One region of the Pseudoduganella sp. GW821-FHT11H04 genome, then DNA from elsewhere that is predicted to be linked to it. Evidence: predicted binding sites of a transcription regulator. Region 1 holds the regulator's gene; the other holds the start of a gene.

Region 1 (10,944 bases):
GTCGCAATCGCCACGCACCTGCTTGCATTGCAGACCCGCCGCTCAGTCGAGCGCCGCCGGGCCGCCAAGTTGCGCTTACTGCGTCAACTTTTTGCAGGCAGTTGGAATGTGCGGGAACTTTCAGACCTGCGGCAAGTCATAGATCTGATGATGCCAATACCAAGGACATGGCAAACGGAGACAACCATGGAAATCTACGAACTGATCGAAGCCGACCAGCATGCTGACAAAAACAGTTTTGCTTACATGATGTGGGAGCTGACAGACCGTCGAGGACGAATAAAGGGAAGGATTCAAGGGCTTGCTGAAGGCCGTGCTGAAGGGCGTGCTGAGGCGCGCAGACGTTTGGCAGCAATGGTGGAGCGACAACTCGAGGCCCGCTTCGGCAAACTACCCGAATCGGTTCGCAGCCCCATGCGCGACGCGAACCCGGAGCAACTGGAACAGTTGGCCCTGGCGCTACTGAGGGTGAGGACGCTGGATGATGCCTTGGTGATCTCCGGACTAATCGCCTGAGGCCGCGCCTTGCGCTTGCGCGGCGCGGGAAGACTGCAGGATGCCGGTCAGGAAACCGAGCCCGGCCGCAAGCCAGATGCAGGACGCGACAACGTCAAACGTCCACAGACGCTCGGGGAATTTGTAGAGGTAAGGCACAACCAGCAGCCCGCGCAGCAGGCAGATCGCAGCGATCGTGCCCTGCGCCATTTGTGCAAACGGCAGCCAGTGCAGGCGGCCCGCACCGGCCAGCGCGTACAGGGAGCAGATGAACATCAGGGCCCCAATGAGCGCAGCACCAGCAGGCGCGAACCAGGTCCCAGCGTGGGCGGGAGCGACAACCTTAGGCGGCGCCTGCAGGAAGGCGTACCACTCCGGCCCCAGCCAAGGCGCGGCGAAATGGATTACTGCACCAAAAAGCGAAATCCCCGCCGCCAGCAAGAAAGCAAACCGTCCCATCCTGCCCTCCAATGGTTGTCGAATCGACATTAAGCCGAATATTTTCTGCCGATGCAACAAATTTGCTTGCAATTCCTTTCATACTGTACAAAAATACAGACTGTCTATAATCACAGTCCACTATAGCGCCATGATCAAGCTCACAGCACGACAAGAACAAATCCTCGACCTGATCAAGGATGCAATCGAAAACACCGGCTTCCCACCGACCCGCGCAGAAATCGCAGCGGAACTGGGCTTCAAATCCGCCAATGCGGCCGAAGAGCACCTGAAAGCCCTCCAGCGCAAAGGCGCGATTGAAATCACCGCCGGCACTTCGCGCGGCATCCGCCTGACCGGCAACTTCGGCGGCCCGGCAACCGGCACCGCAAAACCTAGCCCTGCCCCGCGCGCCAAAGTCGAATTCGACGATATGCCAGCCGTCCCGGCCGGCATGCTGATTTCCCTGCCGCTGATCGGCCGCGTCGCCGCCGGTTCGCCCATCCTGGCACAGGAAAACCTGGAAACCAGCTACAGCGTCGACCCGAACCTGTTCTCGGCCAAGCCCGACTTCCTGCTGAAGGTGCGCGGCGAATCGATGCGCGACATCGGCATCATGGACGGCGACCTGCTGGCCGTGAAAAAGACCGACAGCGCCCGCAACGGCCAGGTGGTGGTAGCCCGTATCGGCAACGACGTCACGGTGAAGACCTACCGCAAGACCGGCAGCAAGATCGAACTGCTGCCGGAAAACCCGGACTTCAAGATCATCACCGTCAACCCGGAAGACGACTTCGCCCTGGAAGGCCTGGCGGTCGGCCTGATGCGCACCTGGCACTGATTCATCCCGCCTGTTCCGCGTTTTTTGCAGCCTGTCGCATAGACGCTACTATTGCCGGGCAAACAAAGTTATCCTTCTTACATCAACAACAAGAAGGAGAAAACATGTTTGCCCGACGCCTCAGCGCCACCCTGTGCACTCTCGCATTTGCCTCCGTCTCGGCCTACGCCGCAGCGCCACAGCAGCAATTCGCCAAAATGGGCGACCTGCAGCTTGAGAGCAAAGCCACCATCAACGACTGCTCGATCGGCTACCGCACCATCGGCACCCTGAACGCCGACAAATCCAACGCCATCCTGTTCACCACCTGGCACACCGGCACCAGCCGCGACGCCATCGGCATGCTGCAAAGCGGCGCCCTGTTCGATCCAGCGCCATGGTATGTGATCGTGGTCGATGCGCTGGGCAACGGCGTTTCCTGCTCGCCCTCCAACAGCAAGACCCAGGCCGGCCCAGCCTTCCCGCAATTCTCCATGCGCGACATGGTGGAAAGCCAGCACAAGCTGCTGACTGAAAAACTGGGCATCAACCACGTGCGCGCCGTCATGGGCTACTCGATGGGCGGCATGCAAACCTTCCAGTGGGCAGCCAGCTACCCGGGCTTCATGGACGTGGCTATCCCGATTGCGGGCACCCCGCGCCTGACCTCCTCCGACATGCTGTTCCTGCGCATCGTCGAGAAATCCGTGGTCGACGAACCAGCCTATGCCGGCGGCCGCTACGCAAAGAATCCGGCCCTGCCGATGTACAACCTGCTGTTCGCCATGAACTTCGACAGCCCGGCCCACCGCAGCGCACGCACCGCGCCAAAGGATTTCGAAAAATTCTTCCGCGAGAGCGCAGCCTCCGATCCTGAAGGCACCGATGCCAACAACTCCCTGTGGCAGATCCGCGCAGTGCTCGGCCACGACATCGCCCAGGGCGGCAAATTGGAAGACGCAGCTGCCCACGTCAAGGCGCACATCTACCCGATCAATGCCGCGCAAGACCACCTGGTCAATCCAGCGCCAAGCATCTCCTTCGCCAAGCTGCGCAAGGAAGAAGCCACAGTCCTCGACACCGACTGCGGCCACGCCGCCCTGCGCTGCGCCATGCCCGCAATGAAAGCCGTTGTGGAAAAAGCGCTACGCTAAGACTGCAGTCTATTCCGCCAATCCTGCAGTTCGTCGCAGCCACGCTCCCCGGGTGGCTGCGCTAACTTAAAGTCACACAAAACCACATAACCACCGGGGAGATTTGATGTTCAAGCCACTCTGCATCGCAGCCGCGATGCTGGCAGCGCAGTCCGCGTTCGCCTTCGACAACCAGACCAACCATTACCGCCTGAGCATCGACAAAGATGCCAAGCGCGCCCACGTTGAAGCCGACGTCTGGGTCGAAGGCCGCGAACTGGTGCTGTTCAACTGCATGCCCATCCCGCAGCTGAAAAACGGCCAGGCGGACCTGATCGAAAAACTGGCCGTGCGCGACATGGCCGGCAGCGCGGTCGCACTGACCGACAAGGGCGAAGGCGAATATGAAGTGGATGGCGACCGCCGCCTGCGCCTCTCCTATGACATCCGCCTGGAGCACGACAAATACGAATGGCCGGGCGGGAATGAAGAAGTGTCCTATCACACAGACGAAGGCCTGATGTCGGTCGGCTACCCGCTATTTATCGTGCCGGGCGTGAAGATGCTGGGCGAAACCGAAGTCGCCTTCGAGCTGCCGCAAGGGTGGAAAGCCAACACGCCATGGCGCAGCGCCGGCAAGCCTGGCGCCTTCGTCGTCGAATCGCGCCGCGAGCTGGTGAACAACGCCTTCTTCTTCGGCACCGCACATGCCGAGACCTTCAAGGCAGGCGGCGTCGAAATGACCCTGGTCATGGGCAAACAATACTGGAAACGCCGCGACGCCTTCATGTCGATGATCGACAAACAGATGAACAGCTACCAGAAGCTTTACGGCCGTGGCCCGGTTGCCGACCGCTTCCTGATCGTGATCAACCAGGGCGACACCGGCGACGGCGGCGCCTTCTCCGCCTCCTTCAGCCAATACCTGAAAGACGATGGCAGCGACGTCTCGCGCCCGATCTGGGGCAAGGTGATGGCGCACGAGCTGGCCCACTTCTGGGACGGTCACTCGCTGGTGCCGAAGAACGAAAGCGAAGAATGGTTCAAGGAAGGCGTGAACGACTACGTCACCGTGATCACGATGGCGCGCAACAAACTGATGGACCGCACGATGGTGATCCAGCAGCTGGAAAACCTGGCGCGCGGCCAGAACGTCGCCCGTAATGTACAAGGACTGACCGTCACAGTGCGCGAAGCGGTCAAGGACAAGCACCGCAACTGGCTGCTTGTCTACGGCGGCGGTACGATTGCCGGCCTGGCGATGGACGTCGAACTGCGCAAGGCCAGCAAAGGCAAGGTCAGCCTCGACACGCTGCTGAACGCGATGTACAAAGAGTTCGGCCACAAAGGCAAACAATACGACCAGGCCGACATCGTCCGCATCGGCAAAGCGATCGGCGGTGTCGACCTCGACCCGCTGCTGAACAACATTGTCGCCACCACCAAAGCGCCCGACCTCTCGCCCCTGTTCAAAGACATTGGCCTGCGCCTCGAACAATTCGGCATGCTGGAAACCTACCTGCTGCGCGACCCAGCCGCCACAGCCGAACAGAAATCCCGCTTCACCGCCATCTTCGGTATCCCCTACTAAGGAAAAAGTCGGGGTCAGGTCGGCGGGGTCTTCGATGCCGACGGAGACGCGGATCAGGCTGTCGGCAATGCCCATCGAGGCGCGGCGCTCTGGGCCCATTTCGTAGAAGATGGTGTGCGAGACGGGGATCACCAACGTGCGGGTATCGCCCAGGTTGGAAGTCGGGATCGCGAGCTTCAACTTGTTGAGGTAGTCGAAACAGTCGATGCCGTCTTTCAGTTCAAAGCTCAAAAGCGAACCGAAGTCCTTGAACAGCTCTGCTGCGATGCCGTGCTGCGGGTGCGATTTCAGGCCTGGGTAGTAGACAGCCGCAACGCGCTCGTCGGCTTCCAGCATTGCTGCCAGGGCGCGGGCGTTGGCGCAGGTGCGTTCCATGCGCAGGGCCAGCGTTTCGGCGCCGACGGCAATGGTGTGCGCTGCTTCCGGGGCCAGCGAGGCGCCGAAGTCGCGCAGCGCCTTGGCGCGGATCTGCACCAGGCCCCACTGCGCCGCAGGATTCTTTTTGTAGTTCTCGAAGATGTTCGGGAACTTGGTCCAGTCGTAAGCGCCGGTATCAGTCAGCGCGCCGCCCAGTGCATTGCCATGGCCGCCAATCGACTTGGTCAGCGCATTCACCACCAGGCCCGCACCCACGTCTTTCGGGCGGAACAGGTAGGGCGACGTCATCGTGTTGTCCACGATGTAGAGGATGCCGCGCTCCGCGCACAGTTGGCCGATGCGTTTCAGGTCGGCGATCTGCGTGCGCGGGTTGGCGATGGTCTCCACGAACACCATGCGGGTTTCAGGCTTCAAAGCCGCGGCCACATTGGCCACGTCGGTGGCGTCGACAAAGTCCACGCCCACGCCCTGCCCCGCTACGGTTTGCCACAGCGAGTTGGTATTCCCGAACAGGAACGACGACGACACGATATGGTCGCCGGCGCGCAGCAGCGCCTGGAACACGGCGCCGATGGCGCCCATGCCCGTGGCGAAGCAGATCGTGCCCACGCCCTGCTCCATCTTGCTGACCTTATCCTCCAAAGCGGCAACGGTAGGGTTGCCCTGGCGGCCGTAGCGGAAGCCCGGCTCCTTGCCCTGGAAGACCGACGCCAGCTGGCGTGCGTCGGCGTAGCCGAAAGTGACCGAAGTGTGGATCGGCTTGTGCAGCGAGCCGTGCTCGATGCCTTTCTGGCGGTCGTTATGCAGGATGGTGGTCGTGAAGCCGTAGTTCTTCATCAGGATTCCGTGTTGGCGGTGTTCAGGTTCAGTTGCGTACGTGCCGCGTCTTCAGCAACCTTGGCCTTGGTCGGATTGTGGCGAGCCTGTTCGATGCGGTCCAGGTACTCGGCCGACACGTCGCCGGTGATATACTTGCCGTCGAAGCAGGAAGCCTCGAATTCGGTCAGCGCAGGGTTCACGTCGGCGATGGATTTCTTCAGGTCTTCCAGGTCCTGGTAGACCAGCGCGTCGGCGGTGATTTCTTCGCAGATCTCTTGCACGGTGCGGCCGTGGGCGATCAGTTCGTCGCGGGTAGGCATGTCGATGCCGTACACGTTCGGGTACAGCACTGGCGGCGCGGCGGAGGCGAAGATCACTTTCTTGGCGCCGGCTTCGCGCGCCATCTGCACGATCTCACGGGAGGTGGTGCCGCGCACGATGGAGTCGTCCACCAGCAGTACAACCTTGTCCTTGAATTCGTCGCCGATGGCGTTCAGCTTCTGGCGCACGGACTTCTTGCGCATCGCCTGGCCCGGCATGATGAAGGTGCGGCCGATGTAGCGGTTCTTGATGAAGCCTTCGCGGTAATCCACGCCCAGGCGCATCGCCAACTGGATTGCGGCAGGACGCGAGGAGTCAGGAATAGGCATGACGACGTCCACGCCTTCAGCCAGGCCTTCGCGCTTGATCTTGTCGGCCAGGTACTCGCCCATCTTCAGGCGGGTGTTGTACACGGAGGCGCCGTCGATCACGGAATCAGGACGCGCCAGGTACACGTATTCGAACACGCATGGATTCAGCTTTGGATTCTCGGCGCAGATCTGTGCGTGCAGGTTGTTGTCGTCGTCGATGAAGATCGCTTCGCCCGGCAGCACGTCGCGCACGAAGCGGAAGCCCATGCCTTCCAGCGCCACGGATTCCGAAGCAACCATGTACTCCTTGCCTTCCGGGGTTTCGTTGATACCCAGGCACAGCGGACGGATGCCGTTCGGGTCGCGGAAGGCCAGCATGCCGCTGCCTGCGATTTGCGCCACCGCAGCATAGCCGCCGCGCACGCGCTTGATCAGCACCGTCACGGCCTGGAAGATGTTGGCCGGGGTCAGGTGAACGTCGGTGGATGCCTTCTGGATCTCGTGCGCCAGCACGTTCAACAGCACTTCCGAATCGGAATCGGTGTTGATGTGGCGGCGGTCATTCTTGAACATCTCGTCCTTGAGCTGTTCCCAGTTGGTCAGGTTGCCGTTGTGCGCCAGGGTGATGCCGAACGGCGCGTTGACGTAGAACGGCTGCGCTTCTTCTTCGCTGGAAGAACCGGCGGTCGGGTAGCGGCAATGGCCGATACCGGAGGTGCCGTTCAGCGAACGCATATTCCGAGTGCGGAACACGTCGCGCACCAGGCCATTGGCCTTGTGCATGGAGAACGTGTTGCTTTGGTTGGTTGCGATACCTGCCGCGTCCTGGCCGCGATGCTGCAACAGCAGCAGCGCGTCATACAGCATCTGGTTGACTGGTTGGTGGGATACGACGCCGACGATGCCACACATGGTGTGCTCCTAAACTTGGTACTGCGGATTTAACGAATTCTAAAAATGGACATGCTGCGCCATATCGGCGGGCAGGAATGGTTTTACGGTGCGCACGCCGGATTCCGCCATGGGACTCAACAGCGCGTTCTTCCAGAAATCCTGCTTCGGCATGGATGTCATCCCTGCCAATATGACGCCGGCCAGCACAATCACAATGCCCCGAGCCAGGCCAAACAAGCTTCCCAGGCCGCGGTCTGCCAGTGACAGGCCGCCCGCTTCGATCAGCGCCTCGATCGCCATGGTCACCAGGGCAAGGAGGATGCGCGCACCGATAAACAGTGCAATGAAGGCAACGATCAGGCGCACCACGGCGCCCGGGATGGCCTCCGGCAGCATGGCGGCCAGCCATGGTCCGTAAGCGTTGGCGACGACAAAGGCTATTATCCAGCCGGCCAGCGACAGTACTTCTTTGACCAGGCCGCGCAGGGTACCGATAATGACGGAGGAGGCAAGCACGAAAATAACCAGGTAATCGAAAATCGTCACGTCAGCGCAGCCTCAAATCATCCTGTCAGGCCGGGGCCAGGCTGCCGTTCAGGCCCAGTTTGACCAGCTTGGCTTTGACCTTTTCGGCTTCTTCCTTGTTCGGGAACGGACCGACTCGCACGCTGGTCAATTCGCCATTGGCGGTGGTGACCTTTTGCGCATAGGACTTGATGCCGGCGTCGCCCAGCTTGCGCTGCAGCTCTTCCACTTTTTCTTTCGCGGCGAAGGCGCCGACCTTGATCACAAACTTGGTCGATGGCGCTGCTTCGGCGGCCTTGCCTTCCAGGATAGCCATGGCGCGCGCATCGTCGGACAGTGCAGGCTTGGCTTCCGGTTTCTTCGGCTCCGGCTTCGGTTCTGGGTGTTTTACTTCGGCCTTGGCGACTTTTGGCTCGGTCGCTTTTGGATCGGCCGCTTTTGGCGGCTTCACAGGTTCGGTCACGGCCGGCTTGCTCGGCACGTGGACAATTTCTTCGCCCTTGTCGAGGGCAGCGCCGGCGGCTGCAACCGGAGCGACCGTACGCGAGGACGGCGCCGGAGCAGGAACAGGAGCAGGAGCGGCAGGCTGCCCGATAGCTGGCACCGGAGCCGGTGCGCTGGCAGGACCGCCATTCAGCGGTTCGCCCGGCTTGTCCTTCGAAGGCATATTGATGGCGATATCCGACACCGACGATTTAGGTTCGGAATCGAGCAGCATCGGCAGGCCGATGGCCACTGCCAAAGCTAGCGCAATGGCGCCTACCAGACGGCGGCGTGCACGCTTTTTCTCTGGCAGTACGGGATCCTGGGCATTTTTGCCGGCACCGCGGCGCGGAGCCGCGTCGGCGCCGGCGCTGGATGCGCGCTTGGAACGGGCCTTTTCATCCAGGGCCCTGTCGTCCTGTGCGCGGTAGTAGCCGCTGTCTTCACCAGCAGCATCTTGCTTGTCTTTGCCAAATTTCGATAACAAGCCCATGCGGAATTTTCTCAGTGGAGTGAGGATTTTTTCGCCGCCATGACGCCGGCGACGGTCAGGAATGATCCAAAGACCACAATTCTATCATTCTCGCCCGCGCGGCTCATCGCATTTGCGAATGCCTGACCTGGATCATCGAAAATATTGACGGTTTTTTCACCGATTTTCGGCTCAATCGCCTGCACTTTGCCTGCCAGCTCGGAAGCAGTGGCCGCGCGCGACGATGGTAAGTTGGTAAGACACCAGTGGTCAACGCATGGCGCCATGGCTTTGATCACGCCGTCGATGTCCTTATCGTGCATGGAGCCGAACACTGCGAAGGTGTACGGGCTGAAGCCCATATTGCCCACGTTCTGCGCCAGCGCAGCTGCTGCGTGCGGGTTGTGCGCCACATCGTAAATCACAGTCGGACGGCCCGGCAGCACCTGGAAGCGGCCCGGCAGCTCCACCATCACCAGGCCGGTACGCACTTCCTGCGCGCCAACCGGCAGTTCCATCTTCAGCGCTTCGAGTGCTGCGAGAGCGGCGCAGGCATTCAGCAGCTGGTTCGCGCCGCGTAAGCCCGGGTAAGCGAGCGAATTGCGGCGCTGCGAACGGCCGCCGTAATTCCATTGCTGCTTGTCGCCCGCGTAGTTGAAGTCGCGGCCCATCAGCCACAGGTCGGCGCCGATTTCCATGGCGTGGTCGATCAGCGACTGCGGCGGCACCGGGTCGCTGCAAATGGCGACCTTGCCGGTGCGGAAAATGCCGGCCTTTTCAAAGCCGATCTGCTCGCGCGTGCCGCCAAGGTAATCAACGTGGTCAATGTCGACGCTGGTCACGATGGACACGTCGGCGTCGATCACATTGACCGCATCCAGGCGTCCGCCCAGGCCCACTTCCAGGATGACCACATCCAGCGTCGCCTGCGACATCAGGTGCATGATCGCCAGGGTGGTAAATTCGAAATACGTCAGCGAAATATCGCCTCGCGCGCGCTCGACGAAATTGAAACTCTCCACCAGCTGCTCATCGCTCGCCATGTCGCCGTTCAGGCGCGCACGTTCATTGAAGTGCAAGAAGTGCGGCTTGATGTACAGGCCGACACGGTAGCCGCCCTGCAGCAGGATCGATTCCAGCATGGCGCAGGTCGAGCCCTTGCCATTGGTGCCGGCCACCATGATGACGGGGCATTTGAACTGCAATGCCATGCGTTCCTTGACCGCGCGTACGCGTTCCAGGCCCATGTTGATGACGGTTTCGGCGTGGCGCGATTCGATCAGCGCAAGCCATTCTGGGAGGGTATTCGGGAGATTGGACATTATCGCCAGGAGGGTGTTGGGCGCGCAGCGCAGGAGGCTGCGCGCGCCGGGTAAAACTAGAGTTGAAGCTTAGGCCAGCACTTCTGCGGCCTGGTTCTGCATCAGGGCCAGCAGGCGAGCGATTTCTTCGCGCATCTGGCGGCGGTCCACGATCATGTCGATCGCGCCCTTGGTCAGCAGGAACTCGGAACGCTGGAAGCCTTCCGGCAGCTTTTCACGCACGGTGTTTTCGATCACGCGTGGACCGGCGAAGCCGATCAGCGCTTTCGGCTCGGCCATCACCACGTCGCCCATGAAGGCGAACGATGCGGACACGCCGCCCATGGTCGGGTCGGTCAGCACGGAGATGAACGGCAGCTTCTTCTCGGCCAGCTTGGTCAGCATCGCAGTGGTTTTCGCCATCTGCATCAGGGACAGCAGGCCTTCCTGCATACGTGCGCCGCCGGTAGCGGTCACGCAGATGAACGGCACTTTCTGTTCCAGCGCTACCTGGGCCGCGCGGGCGAAACGTTCGCCAACCACGGAACCCATGGAGCCGCCCATGAATTCGAATTCGAAGCACGCTACGACAACCGGCAGGCTCATGATCGAGCCGCCCATCGCGATCAGGGCATCGGTTTCGCCAGTGGCTTCCATCGCCTGCTTCAGGCGATCAGGGTATTTCTTGCTGTCCTTGAATTTCAGCGTGTCGACCGGCAGGGTCTCCTGGCCGATTTCATAACGGCCGCCGGCGTCCAGCAGTGCATCCAGGCGCTCGCGCGCGCGGATACGCATGTGGTGGTCGCACTTAGGGCAGACATGCAGGTTCGACTCCAGGTCGGTACGGTACAGAACTGCCTCGCAGGATGGGCATTTGACCCACAGGCCTTCAGGCATTGTCTTGCGAGCGGCAGCGTCCGAGCGCTGGATGCGCGGTGGCAGTAATTTTTCCAACCAGCTCAT
Region 2 (10,944 bases), on a different contig from region 1:
GCCACACCTGGATATGAGCAACGGCCGTGCCATCTTTTTTTGACAACAAAAACGGCCCAAAATTGTCGCAAATTGTCACTTTTGGCCGGTTGAGATGACGATTTTAGTCAAGCCCTCTACATTTTTGTCAGTTTACACGTGCGTCGTCTGCCTTTTTTCGTCACTAGCAAAAAAAAACCGGACCAACGGCCCGGTTTTTTTCCTTCAGATACTCTAATTAGATTAGGTAGCTGGGTTGTTCTTCTCAACAGCGGTGATGAACACTGGGTTGGTCGCGGTGGTTGCGTTCTTCCAGGTTACGTTCGCTTTGGAACCATCCAGGCCGGTAGGCTCCATGGTGATAGTGGAGCCAGCACCAACGTTCTTGCCCAGGTCGGTCAGGGTCAGGGTCAGGACGCCGGAGGTCTTGTTGAAGGTGATCGACGACACTTCTTTGGTCTTGGCGAATGGCTTCACTGGGGAGCCGCCAGCGGTGTCGCCGATGTCGCACTTATTGTAGTCGCCACCCGATTCCTGAACGCAAACTCCGATGGCGGTTTTCAGGGAGTCAGCAGCAGAGATCGCTGCGGCAGCTTTGGCCTTCAGGGTGTACTCGGAGTAGGCTGGGATTGCTACAGCAGCCAGAACACCGATGATCGCCACAACGATCATCAGTTCGATCAGGGTAAAGCCAGCTTGCGCTTGTTGCTTGATTTGCTTCATCGATTTCATTTTGTAGTTTCCAAAACAAGGGTTGTTAAAGTCTCGCAGATTCCATTGAGCAATTGGCATGCCAGCTTAATAATTAAGCAAAAAGCATCATTTTGCCTAATTTATAAGCAAAATTCTGATTTTGACTGACAATTTCTGCTCGGCAAGTGACGAAAATTATCAGTTGCGAAGGTGGGGCTGACAATAAGTGTCAGGCTGGGAGGCGGAAAGCCATCAAAATTCCGCTGAGATCAAGGATGTCGCCGGTCTTCAGGCGCTGTGGCTGGCGCGGCATTGGGTCGCCGTTCAGCAGTGGAGACTTGTCGCCTTCCACATGGGCGGCGGAATAGCCATCGGCGGCGCGAGCGATCACCACCACCTGCACACCAGGGCGGCCGAGGCTGGTGACGGCCTTGGTCAGGCTGAGGGTTTTGCCGGCATTGGTGCCGTTGAGGACTTCAATATGGCCAAGCGGCAACTCCACCGCCGGTGCGATTGCGGCGAACTGGGTGGCCGGTGCGGCTTGGGCAGGCTGGGCTGCTTGTACAGACTGCGGTGGCCGAGGGCGCTGCGGCGGCACCGGCATGGCCGGGACAGTTGCGGCGGCTGCGGCCAAAGGGCGGATGCCGTCCGTGACGAATTCGAGGTGGTACTTGGCCATCTTGATCACATCCTTATTCTGCAGGAAGTGCTTACCGATGCGGTGGCCGTTAACAAAGGTACCGTTGGTGCTTTGGAGGTCTTCCAGGAAGGAGTCGTCCAGGATGGTGGTGACAATGGCGTGCTCGCCGCTCACTGCGGCGTGATTCAGCACAATATCGTTATGCTTATGGCGGCCAACGGTCATGCGCTCCTTGGTGAGCTGCACCGTTTGCTCGATGACGCCTTCACGCATGACGAGTAGTTTTGCCAAATCGTTATCTCCAGTTGAAACAAAAACGGGGAGCCGAGGCTCCCCGTTAGCTTACGGCTAATATTACAGCATTGCCTTCAGCAGGCGAGCCATTTCGGATGGGTTCTTGGTAACCTTGATACCGCAGGCTTCCATGATTTCCAGCTTGGCTTGTGCAGTATCAGCACCGCCAGAGATCAGCGCGCCGGCGTGGCCCATGCGCTTGCCTGGAGGAGCGGTGACACCAGCGATGAAGCCAACCACTGGCTTCTTCATATTGTCCTTGATCCAACGGGCTGCGTTGGCTTCGTCTGGACCGCCGATTTCGCCGATCATGATCACAGCGTCGGTGTCAGGATCGTCGTTGAACATGCGCATCACGTCGATGTGCTTCAGGCCGTTGATCGGGTCGCCGCCGATACCAACTGCCGAAGACTGGCCCAGGCCCAGAGCGGTCAGCTGGCCGACTGCTTCATAGGTCAGGGTGCCGGAGCGGGAAACCACGCCGATACGACCCTTCTTGTGGATGTGGCCAGGCATGATGCCGATCTTGATTTCGTCTGGGGTGATCAGGCCTGGGCAGTTAGGGCCCAGCAGCAGGGTCTTGGAACCAGCTTTAGCCATGCGGTCTTTGATTTCCATCATGTCGCGCACTGGGATGCCTTCGGTAATGCAGATGGCCAGGTCCAGTTCAGCTTCTACGGCTTCCCAGATTGCAGCGGCTGCGCCTGCTGGTGGAACGTAGATCACGGAAACGGTCGCGCCGGTTTCCGACGCTGCTTCCTTGACGGATGCGTAGATTGGGATGCCTTCGAAATCTTCGCCGGCTTTCTTAGGGTTCACGCCAGCAACGAATGCTTCGCGGCCGTTCGCGTAGTCGCGGCACATGCGGGTGTGGAACTGGCCGGTTTTGCCGGTGATGCCCTGGGTGATGACTTTGGTGTCTTTATTGATCAGGATAGACATATTGATTCCTTAATTATTTACCGGCAGCGGCAGCGACAACGCTCTTGGCTGCATCTTCCATGGTGTCAGCGGCGATGATTGGCAGGCCGGATTCGGCCAGCATCTTCTTGCCCAGGTCTTCGTTGGTGCCCTTCATGCGGACGACCAGCGGAACTTGCAGGGACACGGCTTTGGATGCGGTGATCACGCCTTCGGCGATCACGTCGCAGCGCATGATGCCGCCGAAGATGTTCACCAGGATGGCTTTCAGGCCTGGGTTCTTCAGCATGATCTTGAACGCTTCGGTTACTTTTTCTGCAGTTGCGCCGCCGCCCACGTCCAGGAAGTTGGCTGGCTCGCCGCCGAACAGCTTGATGGTGTCCATGGTTGCCATGGCCAGGCCGGCGCCGTTCACCAGGCAGCCGATGTTGCCGTCGAGGGAGATGTAGGCCAGGTCGAATTTCGAAGCTTCGACTTCAGCTGGATCTTCTTCGTCCAGGTCGCGGTAAGCAACGATCTCTGGGTGACGGAACAGGGCGTTGGCGTCGAAGTTGAACTTGGCGTCCAGTGCGATGACCTTGCCGGAGCCGGTCAGGATCAGTGGGTTGATTTCAGCCAGCGATGCGTCGGTATCCCAGTAAGCCTGGTACAGGCCTTTCAGGTTGGTGACCGCGTCGGCGATCGAGCCTTCAGGCACGCCGATCTTGGCGGCGATGCCGGCGGCTTCCGCGTCGGTCAGGCCAACGGCTGGATCGATAGCGATCGAGTGGATTTTTTCCGGGTGCGATTCAGCGACTTCTTCGATGTCCATGCCGCCTTCGGAGGAAGCCATCAGGACGACTTTCTGGGTCACGCGGTCGGTCACCAGGGAAACGTACAGTTCCTTCTTGATGTCGGCGCCTTCTTCGATCAGCAGGCGGCGAACTTTCTGGCCTTCAGGGCTGGTCTGGTGGGTCACCAGCTGCATACCCATGATCTGGTCGGCGTATTCTTTAACCTGTTCCATCGACTTGGCTACTTTCACGCCGCCGCCTTTACCACGGCCACCAGCATGGATCTGTGCCTTAACGACCCACACTGGGCCGCCCAGGGTTTCAGCAGCTTTCACTGCCTCTTCCACGGTCATGCACGGAATGCCGCGCGGTACGGTCACTCCGAATTTTCGGAGGATTTCTTTGCCTTGATACTCATGGATTTTCATGCTGGCTTTCCCTTCTTTCGAATACCTGTTTGTTGGTTTAGATGTATTTTGTACAGCACCTATGCTGCGTCCGTCTTGTTGACGTACCAGCGTGGATAGAACTCGGCAACTGCCCCGCCATCGGTCCTGAGGGCGTGGCACTTGTCAAGTTGGAACGGTTTTTCTGTCGCAGTGCTGGATCGCTCGTTCACTGGCCAGACATCGTTGGCAAAGGCTTGCACGGCTGCCGTCGGCAGCACCAGGGCCAATTCTGTCAGGTGGGTACAGCCTTGTACACCGGCCAGCCTTTCCTTGACTGCGTGGCGAAAACCCTTCATCAGGTTCAGGCCGATCAAGGCTTTGTAGGCTGGACCAATCGTGTTGCAATGGCCAGGATAAGGAACGGCGTCCGAACTTGCTTCGGCATCGACGATGGTCAGCTGCTTATCGACAGTCACGCGCAGCCATAGGTCGTGCAGGGCTTCATTGCCCTTGCGCGGGCCAGATGCCAGCATGGTGTCGAATGTTTTGATGTCCGTGATATGGGCGTCAAGATCCCACAGTCCATCCTCGCGCGAATACGCCTGGATGTCTATGGCGCGCGTGTGCCGCAGCGCTCGTCGGGAGACAGGATTTGACAGGGACATAAGACCGATGCCACTCAAAAGTGGCCAAAATTATAAGCAGCTAATCAGTACGCCGCAGCTTCTACGGACAACCACCGCACCCGCGGTGCTGCATAAAACTATCGAAGTGTAGCATACCTGCCCCGGCATCAGAATTCCTCGTCGGGCATGGTGCCTTTCATGGCGGTGCGGATGGCTTTTTGCGAGAAGCCGCGCGACATGAGGAAGCGCAGCTGTTTCTGGCGGCCTTCGGGGTCTGCAGCCACTTCGCCGAATTTGCGGCGCCAGACTTCGCAGCAGCGTTCGACCTCGTCTTCTTTCAGGCTCTCTTTGACTTCGGCCAGCATCTCGCCGCCGATGCCGTGGTGCTGCAGCTCGGCTACGATGCGGCTGTTGCCGTAACGCGCGGCGCGGCGGTGGACCAGGTTTTCGGAGAAGCGCTCTTCAGAGAGCCATTTGTTTTGCTCGAGAAAGTTGAGCAGGGCTTCGACGTCGTCGCCCTCTTCCGCGTGGCGTTGCAGCTTGCGGGCGAGTTCGAGGCGGCTGTGCTCGCGCTGGCTGAGCAGGCGGAGGGCGCGGGCTTTTAGGGTGGGTTTGGGGAGGGGCATCTTTTAAACCGGCAAACCGGTGTCTGACCCGCAGGGTCCGACACCTGACACGCGGCGGCCGCAGGCCGGTGCCTGACCCTGCGGGTCAGGCGGGACGGCCATCCGGCCGCTTCACCGGTTTTATTCGACCGCCCGCAGCTTCGGCGCTTCTTCGCCATCAGCGCTCACCGCTGGCAGCTCACGCACGCCCAGCGCTGCACGCACCTTGTTCTCGATTTCGCGCGCCAGTGCCGGGCGTTCTTTGAGGTAGGTACGGGCATTGTCCTTGCCCTGGCCGATACGGTCGCCGCCGTAGCTGTACCAGGAACCCGACTTCTCAACAATCTTGGCGTCCACGCCCAGGTCGATGATTTCGCCTTCGCGGGAAGTGCCTTCGCCATACAGGATGTCGAAGTGGGCTTCCTTGAATGGCGGCGCAATCTTGTTCTTCACAACCTTGACCTTGGTCTCGTTACCGATCACCTCGTCGCCCGACTTGATCGAGCCGGTGCGGCGGATGTCCAGGCGCACGGAGGCGTAGAACTTCAGCGCGTTACCGCCGGTGGTGGTTTCTGGCGAGCCGAACATCACGCCGATCTTCATACGGATCTGGTTAATGAAGATCACCAGGGTGTTGGTGCGGTTGATAGTGCCGGTCAGCTTGCGCAGCGCCTGGGACATCAGGCGGGCCTGCAAGCCTGGCAGGGAGTCGCCCATATCGCCTTCGATTTCAGCTTTTGGGGTCAGCGCGGCAACCGAGTCGACCACGATCAGGTCCACGGAACCGGAGCGCACCAGCGCGTCGCAGATTTCCAGGGCTTGTTCGCCGGTATCCGGCTGGGAGATCAGCAGCTCGTGCAGGTTGACGCCCAGCTTCTGGGCATAGGTCACGTCCAGCGCGTGTTCAGCGTCGATGAAGGCGCAAGTGCCGCCCAGCTTCTGCATTTCAGCGATCGATTGCAGGGTCAGGGTGGTTTTACCGGAGGATTCAGGACCGTAGATTTCCACAACGCGGCCGCGTGGCAGGCCGCCTACGCCCAGCGCGATATCCAGGCCGAGGGAACCGGTGGAGACAGTCTGCACTTCCTCGATCGGGGCCGATGCGTCCATGCGCATCACGGAGCCTTTACCAAACTGCTTTTCAATCTGGGCCAGTGCGGCCGCCAGGGCCTTGGCTTTTTCCGATGCAGGTACTGCGCCTTTTTTGTCGTCCATGATGTTCTTTCGCGGCTGAATAAGTTGGGTCACTACGGTGTACAGGTGATACTGTATAAAATTACAGTGCTTTTGACAAGCCCCTTTTTGCAAACTTTGCGATTTCTCAAACTTGTAGAGTAAAGTTAGCTTATGCGTATCCTATTAGCCGAAGATGACAGCGTCCTCGCGGACGGCCTGACGCGCTCCTTGCGCCAGTCCGGCTATGCGATCGACTGCGTAAAAAACGGGCAGGAGGCGGACACTGCCCTGTCCACACAAGAATTCGACCTGCTGATCCTGGACCTGGGCCTGCCCAAGATGTCCGGCCTGGAAGTGCTGCGCCGCCTGCGTGCGCGCAGCTCCCTGCTGCCGGTGCTGATCCTGACTGCCGCCGACTCGGTCGAGCAGCGCGTGAACGGCCTCGACCTGGGCGCCGACGACTACATGGCCAAGCCTTTCGCGCTGTCCGAACTGGAAGCGCGGGTGCGGGCGCTGACCCGGCGCGGCCAGGGCGGCGGCTCCACTGTCGTCAAGCACGGCCCCCTTACTTATGACCAGGTGGGACGCAGCGCCTATATAAATGAGCAGATGCTGGATTTGTCGGCGCGCGAACTGGGCTTGCTGGAAATCCTGCTGGCCCGCACCGGTCGCCTGGTATCGAAGGAACAGCTGGTGGACCACCTGTGCGAATGGGGCGAGGAAGTGAGCAACAACGCCATCGAGGTCTACGTGCACCGCCTGCGCAAGAAGATTGAAGTGGGCGGCATCCGAATTGCCACCGTGCGCGGCCTGGGCTACTGCCTCGAGAAGTTCAACCCGCCCGCCCCGCCGGCCGCCAAGTGAACGGCGAGCAGCAGGCTGCCGGCTGGGACCACGCCCCGGCCGCCGAAGAGACCGAAATCCAGCACTCGCTGTTTGGCGAGATCCTCGACTGGATGCTGGCTCCCCTGCTGCTGTTGTGGCCAATGAGTATCGCCATCACCTACCTGGTGGCGAAGTCGATCGCCAACCAGCCTTTCGACCACGCGCTGGAAGACACCGTCACCGTCCTTACGCAGCAGGTGCGCGAAGTGGGCGGCGCCATTCCGCGCCTGCCCGGCGCGGCGCGCGATATCCTGCGCGCCGACGATGTGGACAGCATCTATTACCAGATCACCAGTCCGGCCGGCTTCCATGTGGACGGCGACCGCGACTTGCCTGCGCCCGCCAGGCCGGACCCGGAGACCCAAGAAATCCGCTCCGGCGCAGTGCTGTTCCGAAATTCATCCCTGCACGGCACGCCGATCCGCATCGCCTACACCTGGGTCAACCTGGAAGAGGAAAAGGATCTTCCGCAGCGCTGGGCCCAGGTGCAGGTGGCGGAAACGCTGGAGAAGCGCGCCAAGCTGGCCAATGAAATCATCAAGGGCGTGATCCTGCCGCAGTTCATCATCCTGCCCATCGTGCTGGCGCTGGTGTGGTTTGCGCTGTCGCGCGGCCTGCTGCCGCTGCGCGAGCTGCAGGAGCGTATCCGCGCCCGCCCTTCCGACGATTTGAGCCCGATTCCGCCGCGCCAGGTGCCGGAAGAAATCACGCCCCTGGTCAAGTCGCTCAATGAAATGCTGGAGCGCCTGAAGCTGTCGATCGATATGCAGAAGCGCTTCATTGCCGACGCGGCGCACCAGATGAAGACCCCGCTGGCCGGCATGCGCACTCAATCGGAACTGGCGCTGCGCCAGACCGACCAGGCCGAAGTGCACCGCTCGCTGGAGCAGTTGGCCAAGTCCTCGGAAGCGGCAACACGCCTGGTCAACCAGCTACTGGCCTTGGCGCGCGCGGAAAATCAGCCGCAGGCCGGCGCCGCCATGCAGCCGCTGGAACTGGGCGAGCTGGCGCGCGGCACGGTGCATGACTGGGTGCAGGCATCGTTCAGCGCCGGCATCGACCTGGGCTACGAGCCGGCCGCCTTTGACGTACCGATTGCCGGCAATGCCGTGATGTTGCGCGAAATGCTGTCCAACCTGATCGACAATGCGCTGCGCTACACGCCGCGCGGCGGCGCCGTCACGGTGCGCGTGCGCAGCAGCGGGGACCTGGCCTTGCTGGAAGTGGAAGACAACGGCCCCGGCATCCCGGCGGCGGAGCGCGGCCAGGTGTTCGAGCGCTTCTACCGCATCCTTGGCAGCAATACCGAGGGTTCGGGCCTGGGCCTGGCCATCGTGCGCGAAGTCGCGCAGCAGCACGGCGCGGAAGTCGACCTGTTCGCCAATCCGCGCGCCACCGACCCGAAACATCCGGGCTGCCTGTTCCGCGTCAGCTTGCCGCTGCGCGTGCCGGACCGTCCGCCCGAAGAAGAAGAGGTACCGCATTTTGGATAAGCTGGAGCGCCACTGGCGCCGCGTGCGCCGCATGACCGGCTGGCTGCTGGCAATCTGGCTGCTGTCGACGTTCTGCATCATTTTCTTTGCACGCGAATTAAGCGGGCTGACCATCTTCGGCTGGCCGCTGTCCTTCTACCTTGCCGCGCAAGGCGCCTCACTTATCTACCTGGCGATCATTGCTTTCTACGCCTGGCGCATGCGCGCGCTGGAGCGGCGCTATCGCATTGAAGAGGAGCCGGTGTGAGGACTCCTTTCTTCAAAAAACTGCAGCGCTATTACACCATCTTCACCGCCTGCTTCGCCATGTTCCTGCTCGCGCTGGCGATGCTGGAGAAGGAAGGCATGCCGCGCCTGTGGATCGGCTACCTGTTCATGTTCGCCACCATCATCCTGTATGCGGCGATCGGCGTGATCAGCCGCACCTCGAATGTGGCGGAGTATTACGTGGCGGGGCGGCGCGTGCCTTCGCTATTCAACGGCATGGCGACGGCGGCGGACTGGATCTCCGCAGCGTCCTTCATTTCGCTGGCAGGCGGCCTGTACCTGCACGGTTTCGACGGTCTGGCCTATATCATGGGCTGGACCGGCGGATACTGCCTGGTGGCGCTGCTGATCGGGCCCTACCTGCGCAAATTCGGCCAATACACCATTCCGGATTTTTTCGCGGCGCGCTATGGCGGCGGATTCAATGGGCGGGCGGTACGGTTGATGGCAGTCATCGCCACCATCATCGTTTCCTTCACTTACGTTGTAGCGCAGATTTATGCAGTGGGGCTGATTGCCTCACGCTTTACAGGTGTCGATTTTTCGGTCGGTATTTTCCTCGGTCTGGCGTCCATCCTGGTGTGCTCCTTCCTGGGCGGAATGCGTGCGATCACCTGGACCCAGGTGGCGCAGTACATCATCATCCTGGTGGCCTTCCTGATGCCAGCCATGTGGCTGGCGGTCAAGCATGGCGGCAACCCGGTGCCGCAAGTGGCCTACGGGAAGCTGCTGCCCAAACTTTCCGCGCGCGAAACGCAGCTGGCGCAGGACGAGAAGGAAGCCGAGGTGCGCGAAGCCTACCTGCAGCGCGCCGAGGATTTCGGCGTGCGCCTGCACGGCTTGCCCGCATCCTGGGATTCCGGCCGTGCCGAAGCGCAGCACAACCTGGACATGGTCAAGGCGCGCAATGGTTCGCTGCTGCAAATCCGCGCCGCCGAAAGGGCGCTGGCCGACTATCCCAAGACCGTGGAAGACGCGGCGGCCCTGTGGACGGCGCAGCGCGACCTGAACCTGGCGCGCGGGCGCGTGCTGGTGCGGCACGCCGAGCCTTTCCCCGGCGAGGACCGCGCGCAGTCGAACCAGAAGCGCAACAACTTCCTGGCGCTGGTGTTTTGCCTGATGGTGGGCACGGCCGCCCTGCCGCATATCCTGATGCGCTCCTACACCACGCCGTCGGTGCGCGAGACGCGCAACTCGGTGTTCTGGACCCTGTTCTTCATCCTGCTGGTGTACCTGACCATTCCCGCGCTGGCGGTGCTGGTCAAATACGATATCTACAGCTCCCTGGTGGGCAGCGACTTCGCGCACCTGCCGACCTGGGTCTCCTATTGGGCCAATGTGGACAAGGCCAACCCGCTGCTATCGATCAGCGACATCAACCTGGACGGCATTGTGCAATTGGCCGAGATCCAGATCGACGGCGACGTGCTGGTGCTGGCCACGCCTGAAATCGCCGGGCTGCCGTACGTGGTGTCGGGACTGGTGGCGGCCGGCGGCTTGGCCGCGGCGCTGTCCACCGCCGACGGCCTGCTGCTGGCGATTTCCAATGCGCTGTCGCATGACGTGTACTACAAGATCGTCGACCCGACCGCCTCCACCCAGAAGCGCGTAACGATCTCCAAGCTGCTGCTGCTGGCGGTGGCCTTTATCGCGGCCTACGCCGCCTCCACCAAGCCGGGCGACATCCTGTCGCTGGTGGGCGCCGCCTTTTCGCTGGCCGCATCGACGCTGTTCCCCTCGCTGGTGGCAGGCGTGTTCTGGCAGCGCGCCAACCACCAGGGGGCGATGGCGGCCATGGTGGCAGGCTTCTTCACCTGCCTGTACTACATGCTGCACACCAACCCGATATTGGGCGGCAGCGTAAGCGGCCAGTGGTTCGGCATCGCCGCCAATTCGGCCGGCGTGTTCGGCGTGCCGGCCGGGCTGGCGGCGCTGGTGGCCGCCAGCCTGCTGACACCCGCTCCCGACGCGCGCACCAGGTCGCTGGTGCAGCATATCCGCACGCCCGAGCAGGAAACGTGACAATCCGCGAGGATTGACGGCCTGCCGCTCCAGTAAGATTGGCAGCCATGAAAAAAACCTTGAAAATCCTTGTCGCCGCGGCAGCGGTGGCCGGCAATGCCAGTGCCGATACGATGTACAAATGCACCGACCCGAGCGGCAAGGTCAGCTACTCCGACCAGCCATGCTCCGGGAAAAACAA

What was found. Region 1 encodes LexA, which represses DNA repair genes until DNA is damaged. Its sites were predicted from a motif close to ACTGTATNNNNATACAGT; they were not measured.
Region 2: recA (recombinase RecA) is a predicted target of LexA. The motif match lies at 6,186-6,203, and genes of this name have one in related genera.

Annotation. Positions count from the first base shown of each region.
Region 1 covers NZ_JBXARE010000001.1:248,826-259,769, reverse strand. The annotation lists gene AC1RTP_RS01225 (hypothetical protein) at 1-142, shown strand, start outside; gene AC1RTP_RS01220 (DUF4351 domain-containing protein) at 187-516, shown strand; gene AC1RTP_RS01215 (hypothetical protein) at 505-954, opposite strand; gene lexA (transcriptional repressor LexA) at 1,085-1,774, shown strand; gene AC1RTP_RS01205 (alpha/beta fold hydrolase) at 1,879-2,907, shown strand; gene AC1RTP_RS01200 (hypothetical protein) at 2,969-3,391, opposite strand; partial or broken gene AC1RTP_RS01195 (cystathionine gamma-synthase family protein) at 4,481-5,692, opposite strand; gene purF (amidophosphoribosyltransferase) at 5,692-7,218, opposite strand; gene AC1RTP_RS01185 (CvpA family protein) at 7,258-7,746, opposite strand; gene AC1RTP_RS01180 (SPOR domain-containing protein) at 7,772-8,701, opposite strand; gene folC (bifunctional tetrahydrofolate synthase/dihydrofolate synthase) at 8,713-10,002, opposite strand; gene accD (acetyl-CoA carboxylase, carboxyltransferase subunit beta) at 10,072-10,944, opposite strand.
Region 2 covers NZ_JBXARE010000006.1:104,609-115,552, forward strand. The annotation lists gene AC1RTP_RS15280 (pilin) at 223-711, opposite strand; gene AC1RTP_RS15285 (FHA domain-containing protein) at 902-1,603, opposite strand; gene sucD (succinate--CoA ligase subunit alpha) at 1,667-2,548, opposite strand; gene sucC (ADP-forming succinate--CoA ligase subunit beta) at 2,562-3,728, opposite strand; gene AC1RTP_RS15300 (DUF2889 domain-containing protein) at 3,788-4,354, opposite strand; gene recX (recombination regulator RecX) at 4,483-4,941, opposite strand; gene recA (recombinase RecA) at 5,062-6,135, opposite strand; gene AC1RTP_RS15315 (response regulator) at 6,268-6,960, shown strand; gene AC1RTP_RS15320 (sensor histidine kinase) at 6,957-8,474, shown strand; gene AC1RTP_RS15325 (DUF4212 domain-containing protein) at 8,467-8,721, shown strand; gene AC1RTP_RS15330 (sodium:solute symporter family protein) at 8,718-10,763, shown strand; gene AC1RTP_RS15335 (DUF4124 domain-containing protein) at 10,811-10,944, shown strand, end outside.